Regions from separate parts of the Leucobacter sp. USHLN154 genome, predicted to be linked through region 2. Evidence: predicted binding sites of a transcription regulator. Region 2 holds the regulator's gene; the other holds the start of a gene.
What was found. Region 2 encodes LexA, which represses DNA repair genes until DNA is damaged. Its sites were predicted from a motif close to TCGAACANNTGTTCGA; they were not measured.
Positions count from the first base shown of each region.

Region 1 (7,097 bases), on a different contig from region 2:
CGGGTGCGGACGACGCACCGACTCGTACCGGCGCACGAGAATCTCGTCGGTCGCGTCGAGGAAGACGACGCGCACCGTCGCGTTGTCGCGCAGCTCGTCGACTGTCGCCTGAATGTCGGCGAACAGGTCGCGGCCGCGAACGTCCACGACCGCCACGATGCGCGGCAGAGCGCCGCCCGAACGGTCGGCCATGTCGGCGAGCGTCTTCAACATCGGGAGCGGGAGATTGTCGACGACGTACCAACCGAGGTCTTCCAGCGTGTTGGCGACCGTGCTACGGCCGGCTCCGGACATGCCGGTGACGATGAGGATCTCCTGCTGGGATGCCGCGTCGTTCATGCGCCGAGTTCCTCTCCCTGCTTCGCGTCCACGTGAGCTTCTAGCTTAGCGCCCGCCCCTGCGTCCGATTGCAGATGGGCCAGGATCTGCTCTCCCAGTTTCGGTCCGACGCCTGGCGCGGCGGCGAGCTCGGCGAGTGACGCCGCACGGAGCCGTGTCACCGAACCGACGTACTTGAGCAGGGCCTGAACGCGCTTGGGCCCGAGCCCGGGGATTTCTGAGAGTCGGCTCGAGATCGAAGTACTGCGACGCTGACGCTGGAATGTGATCGCGAACCGGTGCGCTTCGTCACGGACGCGCTGCACCAGGAAGAGCGCCTCGCTGGTGCGCGGCAGGATGACCGGGAATGGGTCGCCTGGCAGCCAGATCTCCTCGAGTCGCTTCGCGATCCCGCACAGGGCGATATCGGTGATTCCCGCCTCTGCGAGCGCCCGAGCTGCGGCCTTCACCTGCGGCTCACCGCCGTCGACGATCAGCAGCTGCGGTCGATCGCGGTAGATGCCGCTCGGCTGCTCCCCCGCTTCCCGAGCGGCGTTCAGTTGTGCGGCACGGCGCGAAACGACCTGGTAGATGGAATCCGTGTCGTCCGTCGTTTGCTCGATGCGGTACTTGCGATAGGCGCCCTTCGCAGGCAGCCCGTCCTCGAAAACGACCAGTGACGCGACGACGCCCGTGCCCTGAAGATGCGACACGTCGATGCACTCGATGCGCAGCGGCGCTTCGTCCATGTCGAGGGCGCGCTGCAGCTCGGCGAGCGCATCGGTGCGTGCGGTGAGGTCTGCAGCTCGTTTGAGTTTGTGCCGGATCAGGTGCTCACCGGCATTGCGCATCGCCCGATCCATCAGTTGCACCTTGTCGCCGCGCTCCGGCACGCGCACGGTGACGCGCCCGCGACGAGGTCGACGTGCGCCGAGCGCCTCCTCGAGCGCTGCCGAGTTCGCCGGGAGCTGGGGAACGAGGATCTGCGGCGGCGGCTCGCGATCGCCCTCGTACGCGGATTGCAGTACCTGCTCGAGCAGCGTCTCGGGCGAATCGTCGAGTTCGACGTCGACGATCCAGCTGCGTTCGCCGCGGATGCGCCCGCCGCGGATGATGAACTGATGCGCAGCGGCGGCGAGTTCGTCCGATCGGAGCCCGAACACGTCGAGATTCACGTCGAGCCCGAGCACCACGGCGTTCTTCTCCATGACGTGCTCCACAGCTTGCGCCTGGTCGCGGAGACGGGCGGCCTCCTCGTATCGCTGCTCGCTCGCGGCCTCGCGCATGGCGCGCTGCAGAGCCTTCAGATGGCTCGTGTCGCTGCCTCCGAGGAAGGCGACCAGTTCGCCCACTCGTGCGCGGTGCTCCTCCACGGTGAGCTTCTGCGAGCAGGGGCCGCTGCAGCGCCCGATCTGCCCGGCGAGGCAGGGCTTGCCGGAGCTCATCGCGCGCTGGTAATCGGCGTCGTTGCAGGTGCGGATCGGAAACGCCTGCTGCAGCAACGCGGTGGTCTCGCGCAGCGCCCACACCTTCGGGTAGGGGCCGAAGTAGCGCGCTCCGCGGATGCGTTCGTTCCGGGTGATGACGAGGCGCGGCGCTTCCTCGCGCAACGTCACCGCGAGGTACGGATAGGTCTTGTCGTCCTTGAATTGGACGTTGAACGGCGGTTTGTACTCGGTGATCCACGTGTGCTCGAGGATGAGCGACTCGGTGTCGGTTGCGACGACTGTCCAATCCACCTTGGCGGCGATGGAGAGCATCGTGCGCGTGCGCGGCATGAGCGAGTGCAGCGGCTGGAAGTAGTTCGCGAGGCGGGCTCGCAGGTTCTTCGCCTTGCCGATGTAGAGCACTCGCCCATGCCGGTCGCTGAACCGGTACACGCCGGGCGACGTCGGGATCTCCCCCTGGGCGGGTCGGAACGACGCGCGGTTATCGGTGCCGTTCAAGCGGAGGCTTTCGCCCGACCGTTCAGCACCTCGTTCAGGAACTGACCGGTGTGGCTCTCGGATGCGTTCACCAGTTGCTCGGGTGTGCCCTCGGCGATGATCATGCCGCCACCCGATCCGCCCTCCGGACCGAGATCGATGACCCAGTCGGCGCTTCTGATGACGTCGAGGTTGTGCTCGATCGTGATCACCGTATTGCCCTTGTCGACGAGACCGTTGAGCACGAGCAGGAGCTTGCGCACGTCTTCGAAGTGGAGACCCGTCGTCGGCTCGTCGAGCACGTAGATGCTGCGGCCGTTCGATCGCTTCTGCAACTCGGTGGCGAGCTTCACGCGCTGGGCTTCACCGCCCGAGAGTGTTGTCGCGCTCTGACCGAGCCGCACGTAGCCCAGTCCGACATCGACAAGCGTCTTCATATAGCGATGAATCGAGGAGATCGGCTCGAAGAACTGCTCAGCCTCGGCGATCGGCATCTCGAGCACCTCGGAGATGTTCTTGCCCTTGTAGCGCACCTGCAGGGTCTCGCGGTTGTAGCGCGACCCACCGCAGACCTCGCATGCCACGTACACGTCGGGGAGGAAGTTCATCTCGATCTTGAGCGTGCCGTCGCCGGAGCACGCCTCGCACCGGCCGCCCTTCACGTTGAAGCTGAACCTTCCGGGAAGGTAGCCTCGCGTCTTCGCCTCCTGGGTCTCGGCGAAGAGGTTGCGGATCTTGTCGAAGACCCCCGTGTACGTCGCGGGATTCGATCGCGGTGTGCGACCGATGGGCGCTTGATCGACATGGACGACCTTGTCGAGGTGCTCGAGCCCGGTGACGCGCGTGTGCTTCCCTGGGACGAGTCGCGCACCGTTCAGCTGGTTCGCGAGCACCCGGTAGAGGATGTCGTTGACGAGCGTCGATTTGCCCGATCCGGAGACCCCGGTCACGGCGGTCATGACGCCCAGGGGGAACGTGGCATCGACGTTCCGGAGGTTGTTCGAGCGAGCGCCCACGACCTTGAGCTCTCGCTTGCGGTCTCGCTTGCGACGACGCTTCGGGGTTTCGATGCTCCGCCGCCCGGCGAGGTAGTCCCCCGTCATGGAGTCGCGGTTGTTCAGCAGTTCATCGTAGTGCCCCGAGTGCACCACGGTCCCGCCCTCGACGCCCGCCCCTGGGCCGATGTCGACGATCCAGTCGGCCGCTTCGATGGTCTCCTCGTCGTGCTCGACGACGATGAGCGTATTCCCGAGATCGCGCAACTTCATCAGCGTCTCGATCAGGCGCCGATTGTCGCGCTGGTGCAGTCCGATGCTCGGCTCGTCGAGCACGTAGAGCACGCCGGTGAGTCCTGACCCGATCTGCGTGGCCAGGCGGATGCGCTGCGCCTCGCCGCCGGACAGCGTCCCGGCCGCACGCGCCAGCGTGAGGTAGCCGAGGCCGACCTCGATCAGGAAGTCGAACCGGAGCCGGATCTCGCGGAGCACCTGCGCCGCGATCTTCGCCTCTCGCTCGGTGAGCACGACATCGTCGAAGAAGGTCTTCGCATTGAGCAGGCTGAGCTCGCCGACCGAAGCGATCGACCGATCATTGACCGTCACCGCGAGCACCTCGGGCTTGAGCCGCTGCCCCTGGCACGCATGACACGGAACCTCACGGAGGAACTCCGCCCAGCGATCGCGCTTGGCGTCGGATTCAGCTTCCGCGTACTGGCGTTCGATGAACGGGATGACACCCTCGAATCCCGAGGAGTACTTCACCTCCCGGCCGAAGCGATTGCGCCACCGCACGTTCACCTTGAAGTCGTTGCCGTACAGGACCGCCTGCTGCACGTCCTCGCTCAGGCCCGACCATGGCGTCTGCAACGAGAACTTCAGATCGTCGGAGAGGCCGATCAGGAGCTTCTCGTAATACTGGTAGAGGCTCTTCCCCTGGCTCGTCCAGGGCACGATGACGCCCTCTGAGATGGAGAGTTGCGGATCGCCGAGCACGAGATCCTCGTCCACGGACATGCTCGTGCCCAGCCCCGAGCAGACCGGGCATGCACCGAACGGCGCGTTGAATGAGAACGTTCGCGGCTCGATCTCGGTGAGCTGCACCGGGTGCTGGTTCGGGCATGAGAGCTGCTCCGAGAACTGCTGCACGCGATCGTCAGCCTTCGCCTCACGGTCGACGAAGTCGACGGCGAGGATGCCTCCGGCGAGGCGCAGAGCGGTCTCGAGCGAGTCGGTGAGACGGCCGAGAATATCGGGACCTGCCACGAGGCGATCGATCACGACCGAGATGTCGTGCTTGACCTGCTTCTTGAGCTTCGGCGGGTCGGAGAGCTGGATCACGTCGCCGTCCACGATCGCGCGGGAGTATCCGCTCGCGGCGAGGTCCTGGAAGAGATCGACGAACTCTCCCTTCTTCTTGCTGACGACCGGCGCGAGCACCTGGTACCGCGTCCGCTCCTCGAGTCCCATGAGGCGATCTGCGATCTGCTGGACCGTCTGCGCCTCGATCCGCTCACCGCAGACGGCGCAGTGCGGGACGCCGATGCGAGCCCAGAGGAGCCGCATGTAGTCGTAGATCTCGGTGATCGTGCCGACCGTGGATCGCGGATTGCGGTTCGTCGACTTCTGATCGATGGAGACCGCCGGGCTCAGTCCCTCGATGAAATCGACGTCGGGTCGGTCGACCTGCCCGAGGAACTGCCGAGCGTAAGCGCTCAGCGATTCCACGTATCTCCGCTGGCCCTCCGCGAAGATCGTGTCGAAGGCGAGACTCGACTTCCCGCTCCCCGACAACCCCGTGAAGACCACCATCGAGTCCCGCGGGATGGCAAGATCGACGTTCTGCAGGTTATGCACACGGGCGCCCTGCACGCTGATCTGCGCGTGGGCTGCGGAGGATCGGATCGGAGTTGAGTGCTTCGAAGTCACCGACTCATTCTATCCGCTCCTGCGCCCGAATTCGAACATACCTACGATGCTTTCGCCAGGAGCGCACCGATCGACGGCATTATCGGTTACTATTGTCGTAAGCAAATGCAAGGAGTACTCATGTCGATCGCGCATCTCGGCCCGTCCCCGATCAGCGCGGCGTCGCGCGCGGGCGACCCCACTCGGAAGCGTCTGATCGATCTCGTGGCTCACCTCGATTCGTCGCGGATGGATTCAGCGGAAGCGCTTCTCTCGGGGCTGCTCGCGCATCAGCAGGCGGGAACTCGGGCGCTCACGGAGACGGAGGTCTCGGCGCTCGCTCGTTTCGGGGTGTCTGAAGATGCGTTGCGTCGACCGGACGCATTGGAGGCGACGACACAGGGGCTCATGGCAGACCAGTCGTTGGCCGCTCGGAGCGCGACCGTGGCGGAGGCTGCGGACATGCTCGGCGTCACTCCGGCTCGGGTGCGTCAACGCTGCGCTGCTGGCACCCTCCTCGCGCAGCGCCGCAGCGACGGGTGGCATCTCCCTCGCTTCCAGTTCCCCGAGGATCGTGAGCTGCCGGGGTGGGCGTCGGTCGCGCTGGTGATCCCGCGCGGCACCCCTCTGCTGTTCGCCGAACGTGTATTGACTTCGCCCGCCCCCGCGCTGCTGAGTGATGGTGAAGAACTCGCACCCTTCGAATGGCTGGCGCAGGGCGGAGATCCTCAGGTCGCGGCGACGGCGGTGGACGACGCACTGCATCGGCTCCCGTGAGCGAGTACCTGCCGCCGCCCCGAGCGGACGCACTCCCCGACCTCGCGCGGGATCCCGGATGGGTGCGAGAGGTTCCCAGCGGCACAGCGCTGGCGCGCATTTTCACAGCGGGCGGACGCTATCCGGTCGCGTGGCACGAGTTCCGCACGTACGGACCGGTCGATGCACGTTTCGATCCGCATCCCGAGCCGCCTGCTGAGTATGCGGATTCCGGCGTGCTCTACGCCGCGCTCGAACTGCCCGGCGCTGCACGAGAATCTGCTTCACCACTCGCTGCGTGTCTCCTGGAGGTGTTCCAGTCCACCCGAATCGTGCGCCGCTCCGACGGAACACCCACACTCGCCATCTTCGAGACGTCGAGGACGTTGCGCCTCCTCAACCTGAGCGATAGCGACTGGGTCGCGGTGGCGGGCGGCAACGCGGCGATCTCGTCGGGAGACCGCATGGCGTCCCGCGCCTGGGCGCGGGCGATTCGCACCCGGTATCCCAGCCTCGACGGCGTGGTCTCCGCGTCGTCCGTCGTTCCCAGTGCGCGGGTCGTCGCACTCTGGTCGCCGGCGGAGGACGCGATGCCGCGCCATCCGATCGCCCAGCTGCGTCTGGATCGAGACGAACTCACCGGCGTGATCGACCGGATCGCAGCGCGGTACGGCTATGTGGTCGTGTGAAGCTCCGTCGTGGCGCGGCGCCTCCCCCGGTGTCACGACGGCTTGCCGCGTGTCCGATTCATACAAGACGGGGATCGCGCCCTCCGCGTAACCTGAGCCCATGACACTGAATTTTGATTTCATCGGCATCGTCACCGCGGATCTGGGGCGTTCTCTCGACTTCTATCGTTCGCTGGGGGTCCCGATTCCAGAAGGGCTGGATGACGCGCCTCATGTGGAGGTTCAGCTGCCCGGCGGCATGAAGCTCGCGTGGGACCCGGTGGCGACGATCGAGAGCTTCTCCCCCGGGTTCGAGCTCCCGGAGGGCGAGAACCGCATCGCCTTTGCGTGCAGTGCGGCGTCACCGGCCGAGGTGGACTCCGCCTACGCCGAGATCGTCGAGCGGCACCCCGCTGCGGCGGACACGGAGCCGTGGGACGCACCGTGGGGGCAGCGGTACGCCACCGTGCGGGATCCCGACGGCAACTCCGTCGACATCTACGCACCGCTCCCGACGGCCCCGGCAG
Region 1 is NZ_JBBCXF010000003.1:193,195-200,291, reverse strand. Features, by position in the region: gene rapZ (RNase adapter RapZ) at 1-339, opposite strand, end outside; gene uvrC (excinuclease ABC subunit UvrC) at 336-2,264, opposite strand; gene uvrA (excinuclease ABC subunit UvrA) at 2,261-5,167, opposite strand; gene WFH23_RS07025 (hypothetical protein) at 5,288-5,923, shown strand; gene WFH23_RS07020 (RES domain-containing protein) at 5,920-6,591, shown strand; gene WFH23_RS07015 (VOC family protein) at 6,692-7,097, shown strand, end outside; gene WFH23_RS07010 (AraC family transcriptional regulator) at 7,069-7,097, opposite strand, start outside.
Region 1: the regulator LexA is predicted to act here: its motif matches at 5,199-5,214, upstream of uvrA (excinuclease ABC subunit UvrA).

Region 2 (7,097 bases):
CCGAACTGTTCCAGATCGAAGCGGGGTACTTCCTCATCCAGGCTGCGAGCGAGAAGGATCCTGATCGCGTGGCGCGCCTGGTCGGCCGTCAGCTGCGGCAGCGCTCGCGCGCGGCGGGGACGGTGCCGCGGGTTCTCATCGGCGTCACCGATCCGATGAATCCGAAACTCGAGACGGCAGCCGAGGTGCGCGACCAGCTGGTGCGGGCGTCCCGCTTCATTCCCGCCGAGTTGCTCGGCTCGACCGATGACTGCGGGTTCTCGCCGTATCTCATCGATGAGAAGCCCAAGCACGGCACGCCTGACTTCGCCCGTGAGGTCGCGTTCGCCAAGATCGCGGCGCGAGTGCGCGGCACCGAGCTCGCGCAGCAGGAGTTCTCCGGCGCCGAATCTGCTCCGGCGTCGTATGCCGGATTCGGTCGCACCGGCGTTGCGGCCGCGCGTCCCGCGCACCGTTCCGCAGACGCCGCACCCGGCGTGGAGCGGCAGGAGGGGCGCCGGTGAACTCGTTCCTGCTTCCGAGTCGTGGTGCAGCTCGCGCGCGATTCTCGTTCGAAGTGTTTCCCGCGCGTTCAGGAGCGGCTGCGCTCGCGCTCGGTCACGCCGTGCAGCACCTCTCCGCCGCGGATCCCGATTTCATCTCGGTGACGTACGGGGCGAACGGGTCGAACCGTGATGCGTCGCTCGACCTCGTGACCTACTTGCGCGATCACACGAGTGCGCTGCCGCTCGCCCACCTCACGACGGTGGGGGAGCAGCGCGAGGCGGTGAGCGCTGCGATACACGCGATCATGGATGCGGGAGTGCACGACTTCCTGGCGCTGCGCGGGGATCCACCGCGCGGGTTGACGGAGAGCGACGCGGAGGTCTCGGAGTCGTTGAGCTCGCTCGAACTCGTGCGGTTGATCTCAGAGGCCCGAGCGGAGCGACCGGCGCTGACCAGCGTCGGTCGTACCGCGGTCGCGGCCTACCCGAACGGCCACCCGCTCTCCCGCTCACGGGCAGAGGATATCGATTGGCTCGTCGCGAAGCAGGAGAGCGGTGCTGATCTCGCGATCACGCAGCTCTTCTTCCGCGCAGACGATTACCTGTCGTTCGTCGAGGACGCACGCGCGGCTGGACTTCGCATTCCCGTGCTTCCCGGCCTCATGCCCGTCGCGACGAGTGCGCAGCTGCGCAAGGTCGCATCGCTCGCCGGGCAGCCGGCCCCGATCGAACTCGCGCGTGAACTGGACGCAGAGGGCGGCTACGCACCCGAACTCGGCGTCGAGCACACCGTCGCCTTGGCGCGAGAGCTGCTCGCGGGAGGGGCCCCGTCCGTGCATCTCTACACGTTCAATCGGCACGAGCAGGTGCTCGCCGTGCTCCGAGAGCTGGGTCTGCTGACTCCGAACCCGGTCGACTAGGCCCTCACCGTCACGCGGATCGAGCGCCGCCCGGTCCGGTCCCTGTCTCGGTGGGCGGCAGGCCCGCAAGTGCTTGAGGATACGAGCCCGCGGTGCGCTCCGCGAGGTGCAGCAATGCCGCGGGCACGGTTCTGCCGGACGCCAGCATCGTTCGCGCCCAGAGGCGACCAGCGCGGTACGAGGACCTCACGAGCGGGCCGGCAAGCACGCCGGAGAAGCCGAGCGACTCCGCTTCGTCGTGCAGGTCGACGAATTCCTCTGGCGGCACCCAACGAGCGATCGGGTGATGCCGTGCCGAGGGGCGGAGGTACTGGGTCAGGGTGAGGATCTCGCACCCTGCGGCTCTGAGTTCGGTCATCGCCTCGGAGATCTCCGCACGCGTTTCGCCCATTCCGAGGATGAGGTTCGATTTGGTCACCATTCCCGCATGGTGCGCCCTCGTGATGACCCCCAGTGAGCGTTCGTATCGGAAGCCGGGCCGAATGCGGCGGAAGATGCGGGGCACGGTTTCGAGATTGTGGGCGAACACCTGCGGAGCCGCCTCGAACACCTGCTCGAGATCCTCGGGCCGGCCGCCGAGATCGTCGACGAGCACCTCGACGCCTGCGCCGGGATTCATGGCGCGCACCTGCCGAATGGTCTCAGCGAAGAGCCAAGCGCCGGTGTCGGGCAGGTCATCGCGTGTCACGCCGGTGATGGTGGCGTACCTCAGGCCCATGGTGCGTGCCGATTCTGCGACCCGGCGCGGCTCGTCGCGGTCGAGCGGGAGCGGCTTTCCGCTCGTGATCATGCAGAAGTCGCACCTCCGGGTGCAGATCGAACCTCCGATGAGAAACGTTGCTTCGCGATCCTCCCAACACTCGAAGACGTTGGGGCAGCCGGCCTCCTGGCAGACCGTGTGGAGCCCTTCGCCTGCGACCAGGTCGCGCACCTGGCGGTACTCCGGGCCGAGCCGGGCGCGCGTCTTGATCCACTCCGGTTTCCGCTCGATCGGAGTCTCGGCGTTGCGGGCCTCGACGCGGAGGAGCGGTCGGCCCTCCGGCTCGGGGCGCGTGCCGGTCGAAGGCAGGCGACGCGCGCTCATGCGGTGAACTCCGCGATCACATGGGCGAGGTGCACCTGGAGGTCGGGTGCCACGATCTCGGGCGGGATTCTCCGACCGGCGAGTGCGCTCAGCGTGGTCACGCCGGCGTCTGGAATCCCGCATGGCACGATCTGGGAGAACGGCTCGAGGTCGTTGCAGCAGTTGATCGCAATTCCATGGGTGATGATGCCGGCGCGGGCGTGCAAGCCGATCTGTGCGAGCTTCGTCGGCGGACGATCAGGATGGGGCACCCATACTCCCGAGCGGCCTTCCACGCGTGTGCCCGATACGCCGAATGCGGCCACGGTGTCGATGATCGCCGTCTCGAGGGCGCGTACGAAGTCGACGACGCCGGCGCCGGACCGCAGCCGGACGACCGGATAGCACACCAGTTGGCCCGGACCGTGCCAGGTGACTCGTCCGCCCCGGTCGACGGCGACGACGGGACTGCCGTCCGACGGGTACTCATCCGGCTCGGCGCGGCGACCGGCGGTGTACACCGGCGGGTGCTCGAGCAAGAGGACCGTTCCGCGGTCGAGGCCCTGCTCGATGCGGTCGACCGCCTCGGCCTGGAGCTCGAGTCCGCGCTCGTACGGCACGCAATCAGGGTGGAATCCGAGCGCGAGCATCGGCGTTCGAGAACGGGTGGATGGAATCGGCATCGACGCAGTGGCCATGCGATCACTGTAGATGGACTCGGTTCAACAAAGCAACCGCCGCAGCGAGCGAAGGGCTGCGGGTGGGTGCCAGCACTCGCGCGTCGGTGTCCAGCGGTGCTGCGCCGCGGCGACGCCGCGCCCTGCGATCAGACCGAGCGGAAGACCGCGACCACGCGCCCGAGTACTTCCGCGTGATCGCCCAGGATCGGCTCGAACGCGCTGTTGCGAGGCAGGAGCCAGGTGTGCCCGTCTCGGCGGCGGAACACCTTCACCGTTGCCTCTCCATCGAGCATCGCTGCGACGATGTCTCCGTTCTCGGCTTCGCGCTGCTGTCGGATCACCACGAAATCCCCATCGCAGATCGCTGCGTCGATCATCGAATCGCCGACGACGCGCAGCATGAAGAGCTGTCCGTCGCCGACGAGAGCGCGGGGGAGCGGCACGATCTCCTCGACCTGCTGCTCCGCAGTGATCGGCACGCCGGCCGCGATCTGACCGACGAGCGGAACGTACGCCGCCTCTTCGGGGCGCTGCGCGGGGGCGTCGTCGATCGCCGACGAGGTCGAGGCGAGCTCGACCAGGATCTCCAGGGCTCTCGGCCGGTTGGGGTCGCGGCGGATGTAGCCGCCCAGCTCGAGCCTGCTGAGCTGATGCGTGACGCTCGAGAGCGAGGAGAGCCCCACCGCGTCGCCGATCTCTCGCATGCTCGGCGGATACCCCCGGCTCTCCACTGAACGCGCGATGCACTCGAGGATCGCCTGCTGCTTCTCGCTCAGCGGCTTCGTGGATCGGGGCGCGGCTGCGTCGCTCATCGCTGTCCTTTCTGGCCCCAGGGGGCGATGCGGATGGGGCGCGATCCATGAATGTCGGTGGGTGCTGATTCAGTGATCCCGTTGACCGAAACCCTAGCCGCAGCATTCGAAGACCGACAAACATATGTTCGAGTGTCGCGGAAAAAGAGCGAAACGTATCTTCGAAAAGACGCTTGCGGTTTCGATTCATCGAATATATATTCGAAACAGATGTTCGCATGGGCTCCACGCCCGCGTCATCGCAAGACTAAGGAGAAGTCATCATGAGCGCATCTGCTGTTCTGGGCCGGGAATCACGAGAGTCGACCGAAGCTTCGGGCTCGCTCCGCCTGACCCGGCGCGGGCGCATCGTGTTCGGTGGATTCGCCACGGTGCTCGTCGCCGGTCTTCTCGCTCTCATGGCGGCACTCGCGGCTCCGGAGGCGATGGCCGCGGCTGAGGGGCCGAACGGCGAGCAGTTCGATTACGTCGTGGTGCAGCCGGGCAGCTCGCTCTGGTCGCTGGCGACTGATCTCGACCCGACGGCCGACCCTCGCGATGTCATCACTGAGATTGTGCAGTTGAACCAGCTGGACGGTTCATCGCTGCAGGCGGGTGATGCGATCGCCGTTCCGCTGCGGTACTCAGATCATCCGCGCGTGGTGTCGGGCGACGAACTCGGGGCTTGACCGACTGATCGTCGGGGGGCTCACCGGCTTTAGACTGGTCGGGTGACTAGCTTGAGCGACCTCCCTCTTCGTGACAATCTCGTCGGCCAGGAGCCCTACGGCGCCCCGCAAGACGCGGTGCCGGTGAGCCTGAACGTCAACGAGAACACGCATCCCATTCCCGAGCACGTCGCCATCGACATCGTTCAGTCACTCGCTCGAGCGGTAACCGGTGTGAACCGATACCCTGACCGCGAGTTCACGGAGCTTCGGAGCTCCCTCGCGGGGTACCTCGGCCACGGCCTCAGCGTGGAACAGCTATGGGCGGCGAACGGATCGAACGAAGTGCTGCAGCAGGTGCTGCAGGCATTCGCCGGTCCGGGGCGGTCACTGCTGAGCTTCACGCCGACGTATTCGATGTACCCGCTGCTCGCCTCCGGAACCGATACCGAATGGATCGCTGTCGAGCGTCCCGCAGATTACGCGCTCACGCCGGAGGGCGTCGCCGAAGCGCTGCGCGAGCACCAGCCGGACGTCGCGATCCTCTGCGGTCCGAACAATCCGACGGGCACGTCGCTCGATCGTGAGGTGATCCTCGCCGCTTACGATGCGTTCGACGGCATGCTCGTCGTCGACGAGGCGTATCACGAGTTCGACACCGAGCGTGAGAGCGCGGTGTCGCTGCTCCCCGGACGCCACCGGCTCCTCGTATCGCGGACCATGAGCAAAGCGTTCGCGTTCGCGGGCGTGCGTCTCGGATACCTCGCCGCCGACGCGGCAGTGGTCGACGCCCTGCGGCTCGTGCGCCTGCCGTATCACCTGTCAGCGCTCACCCAGGCGGCCGCGACAGCTGCGATTCGTCACGCCGACGCGATGCTCGCCACGGTGGCCGACATCAGTGCGCAACGCGATCGTCTCGCGGACGCCCTCACCGCCCTTGGATACGTCGTGCACCCGTCGGGAGCCAACTTTCTGCTCGTCGGCGGGTTCACCGACCCGTCGGCCACGTTCGAAGCGCTGCGCGCACGCGGCATCCTCATCCGCAATCTCAGCATTCCAGGCCACCTGCGCATCACCGCAGGCACGGAGGCCGAGACGAGTGCGGTGATCGAGGCGATCACGGCACTCGGGCCGGGCGGCGCCTGATCGATCCCGGCGTACCGTCGGTTCCTGGGGAACGCAGATAGACTGACAACCATGACTGCAGCACCGCGCACCGCCTCGCTCGAGCGATCCACGAGCGAGTCGCAGATCAGTGTCAGCGTCGATCTCGACGGCTCGGGGTCTTCGCAGATCGAGACCGGGGTTCCGTTCTTCGATCACATGCTCACGGCGTTCGCCCGCCACTCGCTCACAGACCTGACGGTGAACGCGGTCGGCGATGTGCACATCGATGTCCACCACACCGTCGAAGACACCGGGATTCTGCTGGGCCAGACCATTCTCGAAGCGCTCGGCGATAAAGCCGGGATCTCGCGTTACGGCGACGCACTGGTCCCACTGGATGAGGCGCTCGCACAGGCGGTCGTCGACATCTCCGGTCGGCCGTACCTCGTGCACTCGGGAGAGCCTGCCGGGTTCGAGTTCCATCTCATCGGCGGTCACTTCACGGGTTCGATGGTGCGGCACTTCTTCGAGGCCCTGACGCTGAACGCACGGCTGACCGTGCATCTCGAGTTGCGCGCCGGCCGTGACCCGCACCACATCGCAGAGGCCGAGTTCAAGGCATTCGCCCGAGCTTTCCGCGAGGCGAAGTCGCTCGATCCGCTCGTCTCGGGTGTGCCGTCGACGAAGGGCGCGCTGTGAGCGCTCCCTCCGACGCGCCGCGCAAGACGGTGGCGGTGCTCGACTACGGGTCTGGCAATGTGCACTCGGCGGTGAAGGCGCTCGTCCACGCGGGAGCCGACGTCGAGCTGACGCGCGACCCGGGCGCCGTCATGGCAGCAGACGGACTCCTGGTCCCCGGCGTCGGTGCGTTCGACGCCGTGATGCGACAGCTGCGCGCCGTCCGCGGAGACGAGCTCATCGACCGTCGGCTCGCAGGAGGCCTGCCGGTACTCGGAATCTGCGTCGGGGAGCAGGTCATGTTCTCGCACGGCATCGAGCGCGGAATCGAAACCGAGGGACTCGGTCAGTGGCCGGGAACCGTGCGTCAGATCAACGCGCCAGTGCTCCCGCACATGGGGTGGAACACCGTCGACGTGCCTCAGGGATCGAGACTCTTCGCCGGTCTCGAAGCCGAGCGCTTTTACTTCGTGCACAGCAATGCCGCGACTGAATGGTCCATCGAAGGGCGCACCCCGGCCACCCGCCCCCTGGTCACCTGGGCCGAGCACGGCGAGCGGTTCATCGCAGCGGTGGAGAACGGTCCGCTGAGTGCGACGCAGTTCCACCCGGAGAAGTCGGGGGACGCTGGCATCCGGCTGCTGCGCAACTGGATCGACACTCTGTAAGTCCATCGAGACCGACCTCACGCGGCCGGATCCCCAC
Region 2 is NZ_JBBCXF010000001.1:565,512-572,608, forward strand. Features, by position in the region: gene WFH23_RS02670 (hypothetical protein) at 1-503, shown strand, start outside; gene WFH23_RS02675 (methylenetetrahydrofolate reductase) at 500-1,405, shown strand; gene lipA (lipoyl synthase) at 1,416-2,489, opposite strand; gene lipB (lipoyl(octanoyl) transferase LipB) at 2,486-3,166, opposite strand; gene lexA (transcriptional repressor LexA) at 3,295-3,981, opposite strand; gene WFH23_RS02695 (LysM peptidoglycan-binding domain-containing protein) at 4,224-4,628, shown strand; gene WFH23_RS02700 (histidinol-phosphate transaminase) at 4,671-5,753, shown strand; gene hisB (imidazoleglycerol-phosphate dehydratase HisB) at 5,805-6,413, shown strand; gene hisH (imidazole glycerol phosphate synthase subunit HisH) at 6,410-7,060, shown strand.